Regions from separate parts of the Ramlibacter sp. GS1-15 genome, predicted to be linked through region 3. Evidence: predicted binding sites of a transcription regulator. Region 3 holds the regulator's gene; each other region holds the start of a gene.
What was found. The regulator sigma-54, encoded in region 3, starts transcription at its own class of promoters, with help from an activator protein. The targets are predictions, from matches to a motif close to TGGCANGNAANCTGCTTT.

Region 1 (5,844 bases), 3.6 Mb from region 3:
CAGTGTCGAGGTTTCCGTCAGGCCGCTGACGCCGCCCGTGCCGGCGATCGCACGCCGCAAAAACAAGCCATCGAAGGTGATCGACGGCTCGCCCCATGCGAAAACCGGCAGCGGCCGCCAGCGCGCGCCGGCTTCGATCTCGTCATGTCGCGAATGCGTCGCGAGCGGCGCACCGCCCTGCGTGCGTCCGTCGTAGTGAAGCCGTGCATGGGCCAGCGCGGCGCTGAACTCGATGCGTCCCGCGGGCGCCCACGCCGGCCGCGCGGTGATGCGCAAGCGCGCAAGCGGCCCGCTTTCCCTCAGCAGGCGCGCACCGCCCGCGTCGCGCTCGATCAGGGCGCGCTGCGCAACCGTGGCTTCCCACTGCCACGCGTCGGCGGCGTCCGCGATCACGGTCAGCGCAGGGATGCGAGTTCCGCCGTCGTGGACGTGATCGTCTTCTCGAACACGCCGTCGCCGTTCGCATCGACCTGCAGGGTCACGCTGGTATCGGCGTTGACGGTCACGAGCAGTTGCGAGTTGTTCGCGCCGACCACCTTGACGACGCCGGCCGTGACGGTACCCGTCGACTCGTTCCAGACGACCGGGGTGGGCGTCGAGACCGTGTAGGTCACGGCCGTGCCGCCCAGGCGCGAACTGTCGGTCTCGACGGTGGCCGACAAGCTGGCGCCCACGCTGGTGCCGTTGATCGACACCGTCTGGCTGAAGTTGCGCAGCGTGGTCGTGTGGGTCGTGCCGGAGACCGTTTCACGGCTCGACATGGTGCTGCCGCTGACGGTGATCGTCTGGATGGTTTCGCTGCTCGCCGTCCAGTCCAGCGTGAAGGAGCCGTTGCTGACCGCGGTCGTGCCATTGGAGGTCACCGTCAGGTTCGTCGCGGTCGTGGCGATCACGACATGGAACGGCAGCGCGGTGAGCGAGCCGCTCTGGAGCTTGACCGTCAGCTGCCCGTTCATCGTGGTGCCGGCGGTCTCGGTGCAGTTGTTGAAGGTGATGCTGAGCGAATCGCCCGCGGTCAGGCCGTTGGTGCCGGCCACCTGGCCGCTGATGGCCACCGTGCCGCCGAGCGAGCAGTTGCTCGTCTGGCTGACCGTGGTGCCCACGGGCAGGGGCGCCGCGGAAAAAGTGTTCGCGGCGAACCGCACGGATTCGGCGATCAGCCGGAAGTTCACGGGCGGCGAGCCACCCGCATCGACCTGCACGCCCAGAACGCCGGCGCCTTCCGTCGCCGAAGTGTCCTGGGTCGCATCCAGTGCGCTGGCAGCGACCGGCTTGGCGTTGGTTTCCGTGATCGCCACGGGTTGCGGCCCCGAAGGTGCAGGGCCTGTGCCGGTGGCTCCGCCTCCACCGCCGCCACCCCCGCAGGAAGCGAGCACGAACGTGGAGACGAGCGCGAGCGCCCGGAAGCTGGAGATCATGGGTGTCCCTCCTGGTGTTGAACTCTTCTGCGAGCCGTTCAGCCTGGGAAAATGGTAGCACCCTGTCCGTAGCTTGCCGTTAGCGTATCCCCCCGACATAGCGTGGCGCCTTCTCGTCCGCGGCTTCGCCGAGCGCCTGAGCCGCTGCCTTCAGCAGGGGCGCCTTGGCCGGTGACTCGGGCGCCAGAACCGCCTCCTCGAGCTTGCCGGCCCACTCGGCCAGTTCGGCATGTCCGTCCTCGAGCGCCTTCGCACGCGCGAAGCGCACGATCTCCGCCGCGTAGTCGAGGTTGCTCGCCATCCATTCGGTGTCGGTGACGCGGCCGGTCTTGCGCCGCAGGAGCACATGCAGATGGGCGGCGATCGCGACTTTCTGGCTGGCGAGCATGCTGTCCTCCTGGGGCTAGGTGATGATGCGTTCGCGATGCTGCGAGACGTCCAGGCCCGCCTTCTCGGACGCGTCGTCCACGCGCAGGCCGACGATGAACTTCGTGACCAGGAGCAGCACCGCGGTCATGATCCCGCTGTAGGCCAGCACGGCCAGCGCGTCGATGGCCTGCACCATCAGGTTGCCTTGCGCGCCCGAGACGCTCTTGCTCGCGAGCAGGCCGGTCATGAGGCAGCCGACGATGCCACCGACCCCGTGCACGCCGAACACGTCGAGCGAGTCGTCGGCGCGCAGCAGCTTCTTGAGAGCCGTCGCGCCCCAGTAGCAGGCGACGCCCGCGACGGATCCGATCAGCAGTGCCGACTGCGCGGTGACGAAGCCCGAGGCGGGCGTGATCGCCACCAGGCCCGCGACCAGGCCGGAGCACAGGCCGAGCAGCGAAGGACGGCGGCGCACGATCCACTCGGCGAACATCCACGCGAGCGCGCCGGCCGCGGCCGCGATGTGCGTGACAGCCATCGCCAGTCCCGCACGCCCGTCGGCGGCAACGGCGGAGCCCGCGTTGAAGCCGAACCAGCCCACCCACAACATGCCCGCGCCCGCCATCGTGAGCCCCAGGTTGAAGGGCTCGAAGGCCTCCCGCCCATAGCCGCGCCGCGGCCCGAGGAAATACGCGCACACGAGGCCCGACACGCCGGCGTTGATGTGCACCACCGAGCCGCCCGCGAAATCGAGCGCACCCATCCGCGCGAGCCAGCCGCCCGGCTCCCAGACCCAGTGCGCGACCGGCGCGTACACGAACAGCGACCACAGGCCGATGAACCACAGCATCGCCGAGAACTTCATGCGCTCGACGAACGAGCCGACGACCAGCGCCGCCGTGATGATCGCGAAGGTGAGCTGGAACATCGCGTACACCGATTCGGGCACGTTGGGCGCGACGTGGCTCACCATCACCTTGCCGTCCTTGACGTACTCCAGCCCCTGGAACCACAGGCGCGAATTGCCGCCGATCCAGGGCGCGCCCGGCGTGAAGGCCCACGAGTAGGCGACGGCGAACCACAGGACGCTCACCAGCGAAGCGATCGCCACGACGCTCGCCATCGTGTTGATCACGCTCTTCTTGCGCACCATCCCCGCATAGAAGAACGCGATGCCGGGCAGGGTCATCAGCAGCACAAGGGCGGTGGAGGTGAGCATCCATGCGGTGTCCGCGCCATTCAGCGACTCCGGCGGCATGAAGCCGGGCTTGGCGAGCCCTTGCGCGTGTGCAGGAGACAGGAGCATCGCGGCGACGAGCGCGATCGCGAGGGCGATTCGGGGGAGGAGCTGCACTGGTGTTCCTTGTCGTTGATCCCAACGAAGGTGCCTGTGCATCAACCATGCCACAATGTAAGCATGCGTACGTTTGCACCACTTTCGGACGCTCGCGCCGCAGCACAGGGCGGGAAAATCCCGATGCACTGGCCGGGTGCACGCCTGTAGAGTGGCGGGACTCGCACGCGGGCGCCCGTCGCCCGCCTGGTCGAGGGACCGAGGAGACAAGCACAGAACACCCACAATCATGCAAAGGCATCCCGTGAGATGCCCCTCCACAAGGCGCCGCGATGCGGCGCCTTTTTATTGGCGGCGTCCCATAATCGCGCGATGGACGACATCGTTCGCCAGGCCATCGCCAAGTGGCCCAACGTGCCCCACTGCTGGGCCTGGCTGGGGCTCGATGCGCGCGGCAACTGGTACATGCGCGACGACCGCACGCAGGCCGCGGGCCCCTTCCCGCAGGCGAAGGGCTCGCTGCTCAGGCATGAGAAGCTCATCGACTTCATCCACCGCAACTACGAGCGCGACGACGAGGGCCGCTGGTTCTTCCAGAACGGCCCGCAGCGGGTGTACGTGGAGCTGGAGGCGACGCCTTATATCTGGCGCATCGGCAGCGACCGCAGCGTGAGATCGCACACCGGCCGCCGCGCGTGCGTGGAGGGTGCGGTGGTCGACGAGCTCGGTCGCGTGTACCTGGAGGCCGATATCGGTTTCGGCCTCGTGCACACGCAGGATGTGGAAGCCGCCGCGGATGCGATCGAATCCGGCGAATGGCGGGTCGAGGAAATCGCCGCCGCCGAACTGCCTCGTCGCTTCGGCTTCGTGCGCAGCCCGGACGCCACAAGAAAAAAGCCGGCCTGACGGCCGGCTTTTTTTGGAGCGGGGAGGCTTATTTCGCCGCGTTCACCATGTACTGCACAGCGGCGCGCACGTCCGCATCGCTGGCGCTCGAGCCACCCTTCGGCGGCATCGCGCCCTTGCCCTTGATCGCGTTCTGCACGAGCGTATCGAGGCCCTGCTTGATGCGCGGCGCCCAGGCGGCCTTGTCGCCGAACTTCGGGGCACCGGCCACGCCCGCGCCGTGGCACGCAACGCAGGTCTGGTTGAAGAGGGCTTCGCCGGCGTTGCCGGCCGCAGCGGTGGCTGGCTGCGCGGCCGGTGCGGCAGCGGCGACGGGGGTTGCGGCCGCAGGGGTGGCGGCTGCCGTCGTGGGCGCCGCAGCGGGCGCGGCGCTCGCCGCCGCCTGTGCGCCCGCGGCGCGTTGCGGGACCGGGAACTTCGCGCCGGCCGCGTTCGCCATGTAGGCCACGCCGCGCGCGACTTCCACGTCATCGAAATCACCGCCGCCCTGCGCGGGCATCGCGCCCTTGCCGTGCAGCGCCGATTGCACCAGCGCATCGAACCCTTGCTTGATGCGCGGGGCCCAGGCGGCGGCATCACCGAACTTGGGCGCACCCGCCGCGCCGGTGGAGTGGCAGGTCGTGCACTGCGCCTTGAAGACGTCCTCGCCGGACTTGAGCGGCCGGTTGGCGTCGCGGATTTCCACCGTGCCCACCTTGCGGATACGTTCGGCGGTCGCGCGGTCCACATCCTGCGCCGTGAGCCCGCCCAGCGCCTGCCGCTCCGCCTGCGTGCTGCCCGACGGCTTGTTCTCGGAGACCACGAAAGCGACCAGGCCGATGATGACGAAGACCGGCAGCACGAAGGCGAAGATCACTGTGACCAGCAACTGCTTGGGTGTCTTGATCGGTCCGGAGTGGCCCTCCGGGGCATGTTCTTCGTCGTGCGCGTGATCGGTCATGGCGTCCTCGTGGGCGGGCTTTTTCTAGAACAACCTTTGATTATATCGGTCGCTCTTGCGCCGCCTCAGTCGGCGGTCGGCGGCAGCCAGCCGGGCAGCGTCCGCTCGATCGCCGCGCGCATGCGCCGCGTGTGCGAGCCGTGCCAGTAAACGCGCCCGCACGTGGGGCATTGCCGAACCGGGCCGGGAATGCCGCGCACGCCTTCGGGAACGAGCGCGTCGGCTTCGGGTTTCGGCAGTGGCCGCGTGAGGATCGTGTTGCACACCATGCAGCGGGTGAACAGCTCGGTGGGCGGCGCGAGCGACAAGGTCGTGATCACCTGGCGCAGCTGCTCGAGCGGCGCGTCGTGTCCTATCTCGATCGCGTGCAGCGGCCGCAGTTCGCGCAGGAGGTGGCGGTCGCGTGTGAGCAGCGTGCGCACATCGTCGTTGGCAATGCGCACAAGCTCGCGGTCATGCACCGTCGGGTCGTACAGCGTGTCGAACCCGAGCACGCGCAGCCATCGCGCCAGGCGAGCGAGCATCGCATCCACAGCGAAGCGGTGGACGGGCGCGGTTGCGTTCACGCTCGGACCGCGTGCCGCTTCAGGTTCAGCGTGCGCTCGGGCCGGCAAGCGGCCTCAGGGGCATGGTCCACACCGACGGTTCGCGCACCGGCTGCGCGAGGGCGCCCGAATAGCTGAACTGCGCAGGCGCCGCTGATGCGGCGGGTGCGCCCAAGACCTGCGTGGCGGGCGCCGTGCCTGCTGTCCCCGCGACGACCGCCGGGATGCCGGGCGTCCGCGGGACGGGGTACGCGGCCACTCGCGCCGGCATGGTGGCAGGCGCTGCGGCGCTCTCGCTTGCCGTCAGGCCATACCACTGGCTCAGCGGGCCCGACACCGGCATGCCGGCCGCAACACTCGTGAAGTCGTAGT
Region 2 (5,844 bases), on a different contig from region 3:
ACGCCGGGTCGGCAACTTGTCCTCGCCCATTTCCCAGCGGCCGTCGGCGATGAAGGACAGGTGCGCGCCCGCTCGCTTCATGAAGAAGGGGTGCCAGCCCAGCCCCGCGGGCGCGGGCTGCTGCGACTGGTTGGTGACCGACAGTGTGAAGGCCAGCGAATCGGGCGAGAGCCGCAGGCTCTGCGAGCTGTCGAAGGCGAACGGCCAGGACTCGTCGGCGCGATGTTCGAACGACAGCAGGGCGAAACCGGTGTCGCTGTCGAGCACCTGCCAGGGCCGCTGCCAGCCCACGCCGTGGATCGCATGCGGCTCGTCGCCGTTGTTGCGCACCAGCGGGTACAGCGTGCCCTGCCACTGCAGCGTGGCCTGGGCGATGCGGTTCGAGAAGGGCACGAGGGGGTAGCAGCCGGATTGGCGCGCCGTGCTGAGCTGCGAGGGCTGCGCCGAGCGCAATACCGGCGTGCCGTCCAGCCAGAGGCCCGCGATGCAGCCGCCGAGCTCGGGCTCGATGTGGCAGACGAGCGCACCTGCTTGCAGTCGGACCATCGGGCCATTGTGCCGCGATCCGGGCGTAAAAAAGGCCCGCGGAGCGCTAGCTCACGCGGGCCAACATCCAAAGGAGATCGTTATCGCTGCATCTTGCCGATCAGCGGTTGTAGGCGGTCTCGCCGTGGCTGGAGATGTCCAGGCCTTCGCGCTCTTCTTCTTCCGAGACGCGCAGGCCGATCACCACGTCGACGATCTTGTAGGCGATGAAGGCGACGACGCCGGACCAGATGTAGGTGGTCAGCACGCCCTGGAACTGGATCCAGACCTGGCCGCCGATCGAGTAGTCGGCCGCGACCTTGTTCGCGACATAGTCGTACACGCCCGTGCCGCCCAGGGAGGGCGAGCAGAACACGCCGGTCAGCAGCGCGCCCAGCGTGCCGCCGACGGCGTGCACGCCGAACACGTCCAGCGCGTCGTCGGCGCCGAGCATGCGCTTGAGGCCGTTGACGCCCCACAGGCAGACCAGGCCGGCGATCAGGCCGATCACGATCGAGCCCATCACACCGACGAAGCCGCAGGCGGGCGTGATCGCGACGAGGCCGGCGACGGCACCCGAGGCGGCGCCCAGCATGGAGGCCTTGCCCTTGGCGAGCGCTTCACCCGCGATCCACGACAGCGTCGCGGCAGCGGTGGCGAACAGCGTGTTGGCGAACGCCAGGCCCGCGGTGCCGGTGGCTTCCAGGTTGGAGCCGGCGTTGAAGCCGAACCAGCCCACCCACAGCAGCGAGGCGCCGACCATCGTGAGCGTCAGGCTGTGCGGTGCGAACGACTCCTTGCCGAAGCCGATGCGCTTGCCCACCAGGTAGGCGCCCACCAGGCCGGCGACGCCGGAGTTGATGTGCACCACGGTGCCGCCCGCGAAGTCGAGCGCGCCCTTGGCCCACAGCCAGCCGCCATTGGCGGTGACGGTTTCCAGCGTCTTGGCGTCGGTGATCGCGTCCGGGCCGTCCCAGTACCACACCATGTGCGCGATGGGCAGGTAGCTGAACGTGAACCACAGCACGATGAACAGCAGCAGCGCCGAGAACTTGATGCGCTCGGCCAGCGCGCCGATGATCAGCGCGCAGGTGATCGCCGCGAAGGTCGCCTGGAAGGTGATGAAGCTCAGTTCCGGGATCACGACGCCCTTGCTGAAGGTGGCCGCGACGGAGTCCGGCGTGATGCCCTTCATGAAGATCTTGTCGAAGCTGCCGATGAACGGGTTGCCCGCGGTGAACGCGAGGCTGTAGCCGTACAGGGCCCACAGGACATAGATCAATGCCGTGATCACGAAGACCTGCATCAGCACGGACAGCATGTTCTTGCTGCGCACCAGGCCGCCGTAGAAGAGCGCGAGGCCGGGAATGGTCATCAGGATGACGAGCGTGGTGGCCACGGTCATCCACGCGGTGTCACCCTTGTTGGGGACGGGCGCGGGTGCGGAAGCGGCGGCGGCCGGTGCCGAGGCCGCCACGGCCGCAGCGGGTGCGGCGGCCGCAGGCTTGGCTTCGGCGGCAGCAGCGGATGCGGCCGGTGCCGCGGCAGCCGACGCCGGCGCCGCCGGGGTCTGGGCCAGCGCAGCGCCGCCCGCCAGGAGGCCCCAGCCGAGGGCCAGGGATACGAGAAGTCGTTTCATGGTGTCGTCTCTCTTGTCGTGTCCAGGCGGCGCTTAGAGCGCCTCCTTTCCGGTTTCACCCGTGCGGATGCGCACGACCTGCTCCAGGTCGTACACGAAGATCTTCCCGTCCCCGATCTTGCCGGTGCGGGCCGCGCCCTCGACGGCTTCGATCACGCGGTCGACGAGGTCGTCGGACACCGCCGCCTCGATCTTCACCTTGGGCAGGAAGTCCACCACGTACTCCGCGCCGCGGTACAGCTCGGTGTGGCCTTTCTGGCGTCCGAAGCCCTTGACTTCGGTGACGGTGATGCCCTGCACCCCGATGCCGGAGAGGGCTTCGCGCACCTCGTCCAGCTTGAATGGCTTGATGATGGCCGTTACGAGTTTCATGTGATCTCCTTGGGGACGGATGGCTTGTCCTTCTGTTCGTGCCGGGACGTCAGAAGGTCTTCTTGATCCCGGCGACCAGGTTGGCCTTGCCGAGGTCCTTCGTGCCGCTGCCGGGCAGCGTGTAGGGGAAGCCGAAGTGGCTCTTCCAGTTGGTGCCGATCACGGCCAGGCTCACCGACAGGCCATTGCCCAGGTCCTTGGCGCCCGTGAGCGAGTAGTCCATGTAGGTGCCGAAGTTCTTGATGCGCTGCCAGCCCACGTGCGGCGTGACCGAGTAGCCGTTGCCCAGGTCGACCGCGGCCGACAGGTCCAGGTAGCCGCTTTGCTTGCTGTTCGGCGTGCCGAACAGGTTGGTGAGGCTGTGCGAATACTTGGCGGTGAAGATGCTGTACGTCAGCGCGCCGTACAGCTCGAAGGTGTTGGCGTTCTCGCCCGTGATGTGCTTGAGCGTGTTGCCCGCGTACCAGTATTCGAGGCCGCCGACGTCGTAGGAGAGCGCGTCGCTGATGCTGCCCTTGTAGCCGCCGTAGAGATCGATTTCCACCGGACCCTTGGCCTGGGGGCCGCCGGGGATCGAGGAGTCCTTGATCCACTTGATGGTGGACGCCCAGGTGCCGACATACCAGCCGCTCTTGTGGGCGAAGTCGATGCCGCCCTGCAGCGCGGGTTCGCGCGCCGACTGCGAAATGCCGCGGTAGCGGTATTCGGTGACGGCACCGATGTTGTACGACAGCGTGTAGTCCGGTTCCGGGGCCTTGGTCTGCGCGAACGCGGCGCCCGACAGGGCGAGGACCGCGAGGACCATCTTCGGGGCGAGCTTCTTCGAATCCACTGAGTTCTCCTGAGATAAAGGAAGGGGCAGGAGCCCTCGTAGCAGGGAGCGTGCCAAACGTCACAAGAACGCTGGAGCGAGTGCACGACCCGCATGGCGCGGCCGTTGTGATGGGCTGAAGCCGGGCTGGAGGGCGGATCCGCACGCGCGTGGTGCGCGGGCGACGCGTTCCGGCGCACGTGGTGCGTTATGCACCCGAATGGGGAGGAACGACTCGATGAGCCTGTCATTGGTGCAAAGCCGGGCACTGGTGGGTCTGCACGCTTCGGCCGTCACTGTCGAGGTTCACTTGGCCAATGGCCTGCCCAACTTCATGCTCGTCGGCTTGGCCGATGTCGAGGTGAAAGAGGCGCGCGAGCGCGTCCGCTCGGCCCTGCAGAACTGCGGCTTCGAATTTCCCCACAACAAACGGATCACCGTCAACCTGGCACCGGCGGACCTGCCGAAGGACTCCGGGCGATTCGACCTGCCGATCGCGTTGGGCATCCTGGCCGCCAGCGGGCAGCTCGATGCGGGCCGCCTGGCGGGCTGGGAATTCGCGGGCGAGCTGTCGCTTTCGGGCGAACTGCGGCCGGTGCGCGGCGCGCTTGCGATGAGCCTGGCCCTGCATGCCGGCGGCGCGCGAACCCGGCTCGTGCTGCCGCCAGGCAGCGCCGATGAAGCGGCGCTGGTGCCGGGGGCGCAGGTCTACCGCGCGAACCACCTGCTCGATGTCGCGCGCCAGTTCATGCCGGCGCAGGAAGGGCAGGATGCGCCAGCCGAGGGCTGGTCGCGCCTGGAAGCGCAAGCGGTGCTGAACGCCGGCGTGTATCCCGATCTCGCTGACGTGAAGGGGCAATCGGCTGCGAAGCGCGCGCTGGAAATCGCCGCGGCCGGCGGCCATTCACTGCTGCTGCTCGGCCCGCCGGGTTCGGGCAAGTCGATGCTGGCGCAGCGCTTCGCCGGCCTGCTGCCGCCCCTGTCGGTGGACGAGGCGCTGCAGACCGCGGCCATCGCCAGCCTCGCCGGCCGCTTCGCGCCGTCGGCGTGGGGCACGCGGCCGACGCGCACGCCGCACCACACCGCGAGCGCCGTGTCGCTGGTGGGCGGCGGCTCGCCGCCCCGCCCGGGCGAGATCTCGCTGGCGCACAACGGCGTGCTGTTTCTCGACGAACTCCCCGAGTTCCCGCGCGCCGCCCTGGAGGCCTTGCGCGAGCCGCTCGAGACCGGGCAGATCACCATCACGCGGGCCGCTCATCGCGCCGACTTCCCGGCGCGTTTCCAGTTCGTCGGCGCGATGAACCCTTGCCCCTGCGGCTGGCTGGGCGCGTCGCACCGCGCCTGCCGCTGCACGCCCGACCAGGTCGCGCGTTACCAGTCCAGGCTCAGTGGCCCGCTGCTCGATCGGATCGACCTTCATGTCGAGGTGCCCGCGATGCGCGCCGAGGAGCTGTTGCACGCGCCGGCGGGCGAGGCGACGTCGCGGGTGCGCGAGCGCTGTGCGGCGGCGCGCGAGCGTTCGATGCAGCGCCAGGGCAAGGCCAATTGCGCGCTGCAGGGCAAGGAGATCGACTTGCACGCCGGGCTCGATGATGCCGCCGCGAAGTTCCTGAACATCGCCTCGGCGCGCCTGGGCTGGAGCGCGCGCGCCACGCATCGGGCCATGAAGGTGGCGCGCACGATCGCGGACCTTGCCGGGGCGCCGGCCACGCAGGTCGCGCACGTGGCCGAGGCGGTGCAGTACCGGCGGGCGCTCGCGGCCGGGGCCTGACGCGCGTCAGGCGGCCAGTGCCGTGCCCAGCTGGCGCAGCATCGCCGCGCCGTCGCCGGCCCACGCGCTGCCGTGCATGCAGGCGAGCACCTTGGGTTCGAGCCGCGCGAGCTTCTCGATCATCGCGGGCAGGTTGCCGGTGTGCGAGTAATAGTCTTCCTGCCGGCGGAACGCTTCGCTGGGCGTGAGGATGTCGCCGCGCGTGAGCGGCTCCTCGCCCATGCCGGGCTGCGTGAACAGGTCGCCGCAGAACAGCGTGCCGCTCGTGCGGTCGTACAGATAGCCGCATTCCCAGCCATGCGGCAGGTGCGGGGTCGACTGCCACACGACCTGGTGCGCGCCCAGGTCCAGCACGTCGCCGTCGTTCATCGCCACTGGCTCGACGTCGACCTGGTCCCTGATCGCGATCATGGCGGCCACGCGGCTGCAGACCGGCCGCGCTTCGGGCGCTGCGGAAAGGAAGTCCTGCAGGGCGCCGCATTCGTCGGCCTCGTAATGCGAGAACGCGATGTAGCGCAGTTTCGCGACCGGCATCACGGTCTCGATCTGCGATCGCACCAGCGGAAACAGCTTGCGCGGCCCGGTGTGGAACAGCAGCGGCTTGTCGTCAACCACCAGGTACTGGTTGAACGAGAACCCGCCCGGAATGAATTCGGGCGGCATGGCGATGCTGATGCGCCAGGTGTCGGGCGCGACACGGTGGATGGAGGGGCGCGGTTGCGGCGT
Region 3 (5,844 bases):
ACCCGACACCGAATACACCTTCGATGTGGACCTGGCGCTGGCGCAGAACAACGACAACCCGGTCTACTACGTGCAGTACGCGCACGCGCGCATCTGCTCGGTGCTGGCGATGTGGGGCGGCGACGCGGCCATCCTGGAGGACGCCGACCTGTCGGCGCTGACCAGCCCGCAGGCGCTGTCGCTGATGCTGCAGCTGGCGAAATACCCGGAGATGCTCGCCGCCGCGGCGCAAGATTTCGCGCCCCACGACGTCACCTTCTACCTGCGCGAGCTGGCGGCGGCCTACCACAGCTATTACGACAGCGAGCGGATCCTGGTGGACGACGAGATCCTGAAAAAAGCGCGGCTCGCCCTCGTGGCCGCCTGCGCGCAGGTGTTGCACAATGGCCTGGCTGTGCTGGGCGTGAGCGCCCCGCGCAAGATGTGAGACAACAGAAGTGAAGCAAGTACAACGCGGCAACGTCATCGTCGGCATCATCATCGGCGTCGTGCTGGGCCTGGCCGCCGCTCTCGCGGTCGCGGTCTACGTGACCAAGGTCCCGGTGCCTTTCCTGAACCGCGGCCAGAGCCGCACGCCCGAGCAGGACGCGGCCGAGTCCCGCCGCAACAAGGACTGGGATCCAAACGCGCCGCTGTACGGCAAGAACCCGGCGCGCCCGGTCGCGCCCGGTACGCCGGGCACCAACCCGGATGCGGTCGCGCCTGCGCCGCCGGTCGCGACCATCCCGGCCCCGGCGGTCGTCGCGCCCGACAAGGCGCCACCCGCCGTCACGGGCCGCAAATCGAACGACCCGCTGGGCGACTTCGCCGCCGCCAAGGCCGCGGCCAACACCGACCCCTTCCTTTACTTCGTGCAGGCCGGCGCCTTCCGCACGCCCGAGGACGCCGAGGCGCAGCGCGCCAAGCTGTCGCTGATGGGCGTCGATGCGAAGGTGAGCGAGCGCGAGCAGTCGGGCCGCCAGGTGTTCCGCGTGCGCGTAGGCCCGTTCGAGAAGAAGGAGGACGCCGACCGCCAGAAGGAAAAGCTGGAGTCGGGCGGCATCGAAACCGCGCTGGTGCGCGTGCAGCGTTGAGGAATCGCCATGAAACGACGTGAGTTCTCCCTTGCCGTCGCAGGCCTCGCCGCGGGCGGGCTGCCGCTGGTCGTGCGCGCCCAGAGCAAGGCGCCCGAAGACGGCCACGATTACCGCACGCTGGAGCGGCAGGTTCCGGTCGATGCGGCGGCCGGCAAGATCGAGGTCGTCGAATTCTTCTGGTACAGCTGCCCGCACTGCAACGCGTTCGAGCCGATGCTGCAGGGATGGAGCCGGCGGCTGCCGCCGGATGTCGTGCTGCGCCGGGTGCCGGCGGCGTTTCGCGACGACATGGTCCCGCAGCAGCGCCTGTTCTACGCACTCGACGCGCTGGGCAAGGTGGAAGACCTGCACGTCAAGGTGTTCGACGCGATCCACAAGGAGCACCTGGACCTCACCCGCCAGCAGCCGATCACGGCCTGGGTCGCCAAGCAGGGCATCGATCCGCAGAAGTTCACCGAGCTGTACACCTCGTTCGCGATCTCCGCGAAGGCGAGGCGCGCCGCCGACCTGCAGAACCTGTACGGGGTGGAAGGCGTGCCCGCCATGGGCGTCGCCGGCCGCTATTACACCGACGGCACGCTGGCGAGCAACAACCCGCGCATGCTCCAGGTCGTCGACTACCTCGTCGGCGAAGCCCGAGCCAAGCGCTGACCGGCGACATATTTCCGTGCGGCGCGAGAAAAGCCGCATGGCGCGGGCGCGATGGCCCGGTCTCGCTACAATGCGCAGCAAGATTCGTGCCGATATGAAACATACCCTTGCCCCCCTCGGGCTCGCGCTCGTCCTCGCCTTTGCGGCCGCACCGGCCGGCGCCGAAAAGGCGGACCGCAACAAGCCCATGAACGTGGAGGCCGACGCGCTGCGCTACGACGACCTGAAGCAGACCAGCGTGTTCACCGGCAAGGTGGTCGTCACCAAGGGCAGCATCCTCATCCGTGGCGCCCGCATCGACGTGCGTCAGGACCCGGAGGGCTACCAGTACGGCGTCGTCACCGCCGAACCGGGCAAGCTCGCGTTCTACCGGCAAAAGCGCGACGGGGTCGACGAGTTCATCGAAGGCGAGGGCGAGACCATCGAATACGACGGCAAGGCCGACCGCGTGAAGTTCATCAAGCGCGCCGAGATGCGCCGCATCCGCGGCGGTGCGCTGGCCGACGAGGTGGTCGGCAGCCTGATCGTCTACGACAACAGCACCGACGTGTACACCGTGGACGGCGGGCCGGCGAGCCCGGCCACAGGCGGTCGCGTGCGCGCGGTGCTCACGCCGAAGCCGGGCGCCTCGGCGCCCGTCGTCGCGCCCAACGGCCCCGCCGCCAACCTGCGCCCGAGCACCACGCTGAACGGGGGCAGGAAGTGATCGAGGAGACCGCGATCGCCGGGCGTCGCGCCGCACCCGCGGCCGGCATCAGCCGCCTGTCGGCGCGGCACCTGCAGAAAAGCTACGGCAGCCGCAAGGTGGTCAAGGATGTCTCGCTCGAAGTCGACAAGGGCGAAGTCGTGGGCCTTCTCGGGCCCAACGGCGCGGGCAAGACCACATCCTTCTACATGATCGTGGGGCTGGTGCGCGCCGACGCGGGCGAGATCTCGATCGACGATCGCCCGGTCGAGCACATGCCGATCCACCGCCGCTCGCGGCTGGGCCTCTCGTACCTGCCGCAGGAAGCCTCGATCTTCCGCAAGCTCAATGTCGAGGAGAACGTGCGCGCGGTGCTCGAACTGCAGCGCGACGAGAGCGGCCAGCCGCTCACGAACGCCGAGATCGACAAGCGCCTCACGGCGCTGCTGCAGGACCTGCGCGTGGACCATCTGCGCGATTCGCCGGCGCTGGCCCTGTCGGGCGGCGAGCGGCGGCGCGTGGAGATCGCGCGGGCGCTGGCGACCCAGCCGCGCTTCATCCTGCTGGACGAGCCGTTCGCCGGCATCGACCCGATCGCCGTGATCGAGATCCAGCGCATCATCGGCTTCCTCAAGTCGCGCGGCATCGGCGTGTTGATCACCGACCACAACGTGCGCGAGACGCTGGGCATCTGCGACCACGCCTACATCATCAGCGATGGCGCCGTGCTCGCGCAGGGCACGCCCTCCGAGATCGTGAACAACGCCGACGTGCGGCGCGTCTATCTCGGCGAGCACTTCCGAATGTGACCGGGTCCTCCGTATGAAGCAGGGCCTGTCGCTTCGCGTCTCGCAGCATCTGGCGTTGACGCCGCAGCTGCAGCAGTCGATCCGGCTGCTCCAGCTCTCCACGATGGAGCTCGCGCAGGAAGTCGAGCAGATGCTCGACGACAACCCCTTCCTCGAGCTGAACGCCGAGGAGGCGCGCGAGGACTTCGGGGCCGGCGCGGTGGACACGCCGGCCGAATCCGACGACACCGACACGAGCTCCTTTTCGTCCGGCTCGGACGACGCGGGCGAAGCGGAGGCGCCGACCATCGAGTCCGAAGCCGAGAGCTGGGACGGCGACGGCAGCACGGAAGTCGTGCCCGACGACGCCGAGTGGGGCGTGGACGCCGCGCCGCGCAAGAACAACGCCGAGCCCGACGAGGACGTGGACGCGACCGAGCTCGCGCGCGGGCAGGATTCGCTGCAGTCCCACCTGCACCGCCAGGCACTGTCGCTGCGCCTGTGCGAGGAGGACCGCTTCGCGCTGCGCTTCCTGATCGAGTCGCTCAACGACGACGGCTACCTCGACGAGCCGCTGGAGTCCCTCGCCGCGTCGCTCGCGCCGGATGACGAGGAGCAGCGCGAGGAACTCGTGCACCGCTTCACCGTGGCGCTGCGCCTGTTGCACCACCTCGAGCCGGCGGGCGTCGGCGCCCGCTCGCTCGCCGAATGCCTCACGCTGCAGCTCAAGGCCATGCAGGCCGCGGGTGACGCCCCGCCGGCGACCCTGGCCGCATTGCGGATCTGCGAGCAGCCGATGGACCTGCTCGCGCGCCGCGACATCAAGCGGCTCGTGCAGCTCACGGGCGAAGGCGACCCGCAGGTTCGTGCCGCCATCGGGCTGATCACGCGGCTGGAGCCCAAGCCCGGGCGCAGGTTCGTGGACGTCGAACGCAACGTCGTCATCCCCGACGTGCTGGTCACGCGCGCCGGGCGGGGCACCAACCTGAAGTTCCGCGTGCAGCTCAATCCCGACGTGATGCCGCGCCTGCGCGTGCACGACATCTACGCCGGCGCGCTCAAGTCGCACAAGGGCGAGGGCCACCAGGCGCTGCAGCAGCGATTGCAGGAGGCGCGCTGGTTCATCAAGAACATCCAGCAGCGCTTCGACACGATCCTGCGGGTGTCGAACGCGATCGTCGAACGCCAGAAGAACTTCTTCGTGCACGGCGAGCTGGCGATGCGCCCGCTGGTGCTGCGCGAGATCGCCGACGAGCTCGGCCTGCACGAATCGACCATCAGCCGGGTGACGACGGCCAAGTACATGGCCACGCCGTACGGCACGTTCGAGCTGAAGTACTTCTTTGGCTCCGCGCTGGGCACCGAAACCGGCGGCAATGCCTCGAGCACCGCGGTGCGCGCATTGATCAAGCAGTTCGTCGCCAGCGAGAACACGAAAAGGCCCCTGTCGGACAGCCAGATCTCCGAGATGCTCAAGGAGCAGGGTATCGAGTGCGCGCGCCGCACCGTGGCCAAATACCGCGAGGCGCTGCGGATCGCGCCCGCCAACCTGCGCAAGGCCCTGTGAGTTCGCTGAAACTGTTCCTGCCGTGCGCCGCGGGCGTCGAGGGTTTTCTCGCCGACGAGGTGCATCGCCTGACGCAGCTGGCGGGCGACGACCTGCTCACCGGCCGCGGCGGCGTCGTGCTGCGCGCGTCATGGCGCGACGCGATGCGCCTGAACCTGCACAGCCGGCTCGCACAGCGCGTGCTGGTGCAGCTGGCGCACGCGCCGTACCGCAACGAAGGTGACCTCTACGCCATGGCGAGCGCGGTCGCCTGGGAAGACTGGTTCACGGACCGGCAAAGCTTCAAGGTCGAGATCACTGCGCAGCACAGCCCGCTCAAGAGCCTCAACTTCGCGGCGCTGAAGGTCAAGGACGCCATCGCGGACCGCTTCCGCGACAAGGCCGGCGCCCGGCCGGACGTGGACACGCAGCGGCCGGACGTGCGCATCTACGCGCACCTCACCAGCGACCAGGCGACGCTGTACATCGACACCTCGGGCGAGCCGCTCTTCAAGCGTGGCTGGCGCGAGGACAAGGGCGAGGCGCCACTGAAGGAAACGCTCGCCGCCGCCATGATCGCCGCCAGCGGCTGGCAGGCCGAGGTGCCGCTGTACGACCCGTGCTGCGGCAGCGGCACGATCGCGATCGAGGCCGCGCAGCTCGCGTGCCGCATCGCGCCCGGCAGCCTGCGGCGCTTCGCCTTCGAGAAGCTCCTGCCTTTCGAGGCCGGGCCGTGGCAGCAGTTGCGCGAGGAGGCGAGGGCACAGCAGCGCGCGCCCGCGGCGTTGGTGTTCGGCAGCGACGTCGCGTTCCGCATGGTCGACTTCGCGCGACGCAACGCCGAGCGCGCGGGTGTCGCCGAAGCCGTGCAGCTGCGCGGCGGCGATGCCTTGCAGCGCATGCCGCCGGCCGATACACCGGGCGTGATGCTGGTCAACCCGCCCTACGGCGAGCGCATCGAGACGGCCGGCGTCGCGGGACGCACGCAAGGCGGGCGCGAGCGCGCGCAGGCAGGCGAGGGTGCCGATTTCTTCGCGCGGCTCGCCGCCCACTGGAAGGCCCATTACGCCGGGTGGACCGCCTGGGTGCTCACGCCCG

Region 1: AC3EF3_RS00430 (ammonium transporter) is a predicted target of sigma-54. The motif match lies at 3,177-3,194, and genes of this name have one in related genera.
Region 2: AC3EF3_RS20180 (TorF family putative porin) is a predicted target of sigma-54. The motif match lies at 3,407-3,424, and genes of this name have one in related genera.

What each region holds. Positions count from the first base shown of each region.
Region 1 is NZ_JBYNTU010000001.1:76,898-82,741, reverse strand. Features, by position in the region: gene AC3EF3_RS00445 (hypothetical protein) at 1-393, opposite strand, end outside; gene AC3EF3_RS00440 (hypothetical protein) at 396-1,418, opposite strand; gene AC3EF3_RS00435 (hypothetical protein) at 1,498-1,806, opposite strand; gene AC3EF3_RS00430 (ammonium transporter) at 1,822-3,093, opposite strand; gene AC3EF3_RS00425 (DUF2946 family protein) at 3,454-3,987, shown strand; gene AC3EF3_RS00420 (c-type cytochrome) at 4,016-4,927, opposite strand; gene AC3EF3_RS00415 (Mut7-C RNAse domain-containing protein) at 4,993-5,493, opposite strand; gene AC3EF3_RS00410 (hypothetical protein) at 5,519-5,844, opposite strand, start outside.
Region 2 is NZ_JBYNTU010000002.1:242,085-247,928, reverse strand. Features, by position in the region: gene AC3EF3_RS20195 (aldose 1-epimerase) at 1-546, opposite strand, end outside; gene AC3EF3_RS20190 (ammonium transporter) at 647-2,164, opposite strand; gene glnK (P-II family nitrogen regulator) at 2,198-2,536, opposite strand; gene AC3EF3_RS20180 (TorF family putative porin) at 2,586-3,368, opposite strand; gene AC3EF3_RS20175 (YifB family Mg chelatase-like AAA ATPase) at 3,586-5,118, shown strand; gene AC3EF3_RS20170 (oxygen-binding di-iron domain-containing protein) at 5,125-5,844, opposite strand, start outside.
Region 3 is NZ_JBYNTU010000001.1:3,714,221-3,720,064, reverse strand. Features, by position in the region: gene argS (arginine--tRNA ligase) at 1-427, shown strand, start outside; gene AC3EF3_RS18695 (SPOR domain-containing protein) at 438-1,073, shown strand; gene AC3EF3_RS18690 (thiol:disulfide interchange protein DsbA/DsbL) at 1,083-1,727, shown strand; gene lptA (lipopolysaccharide transport periplasmic protein LptA) at 1,822-2,433, shown strand; gene lptB (LPS export ABC transporter ATP-binding protein) at 2,433-3,221, shown strand; gene AC3EF3_RS18675 (RNA polymerase factor sigma-54) at 3,235-4,767, shown strand; gene AC3EF3_RS18670 (THUMP domain-containing class I SAM-dependent RNA methyltransferase) at 4,764-5,844, shown strand, end outside.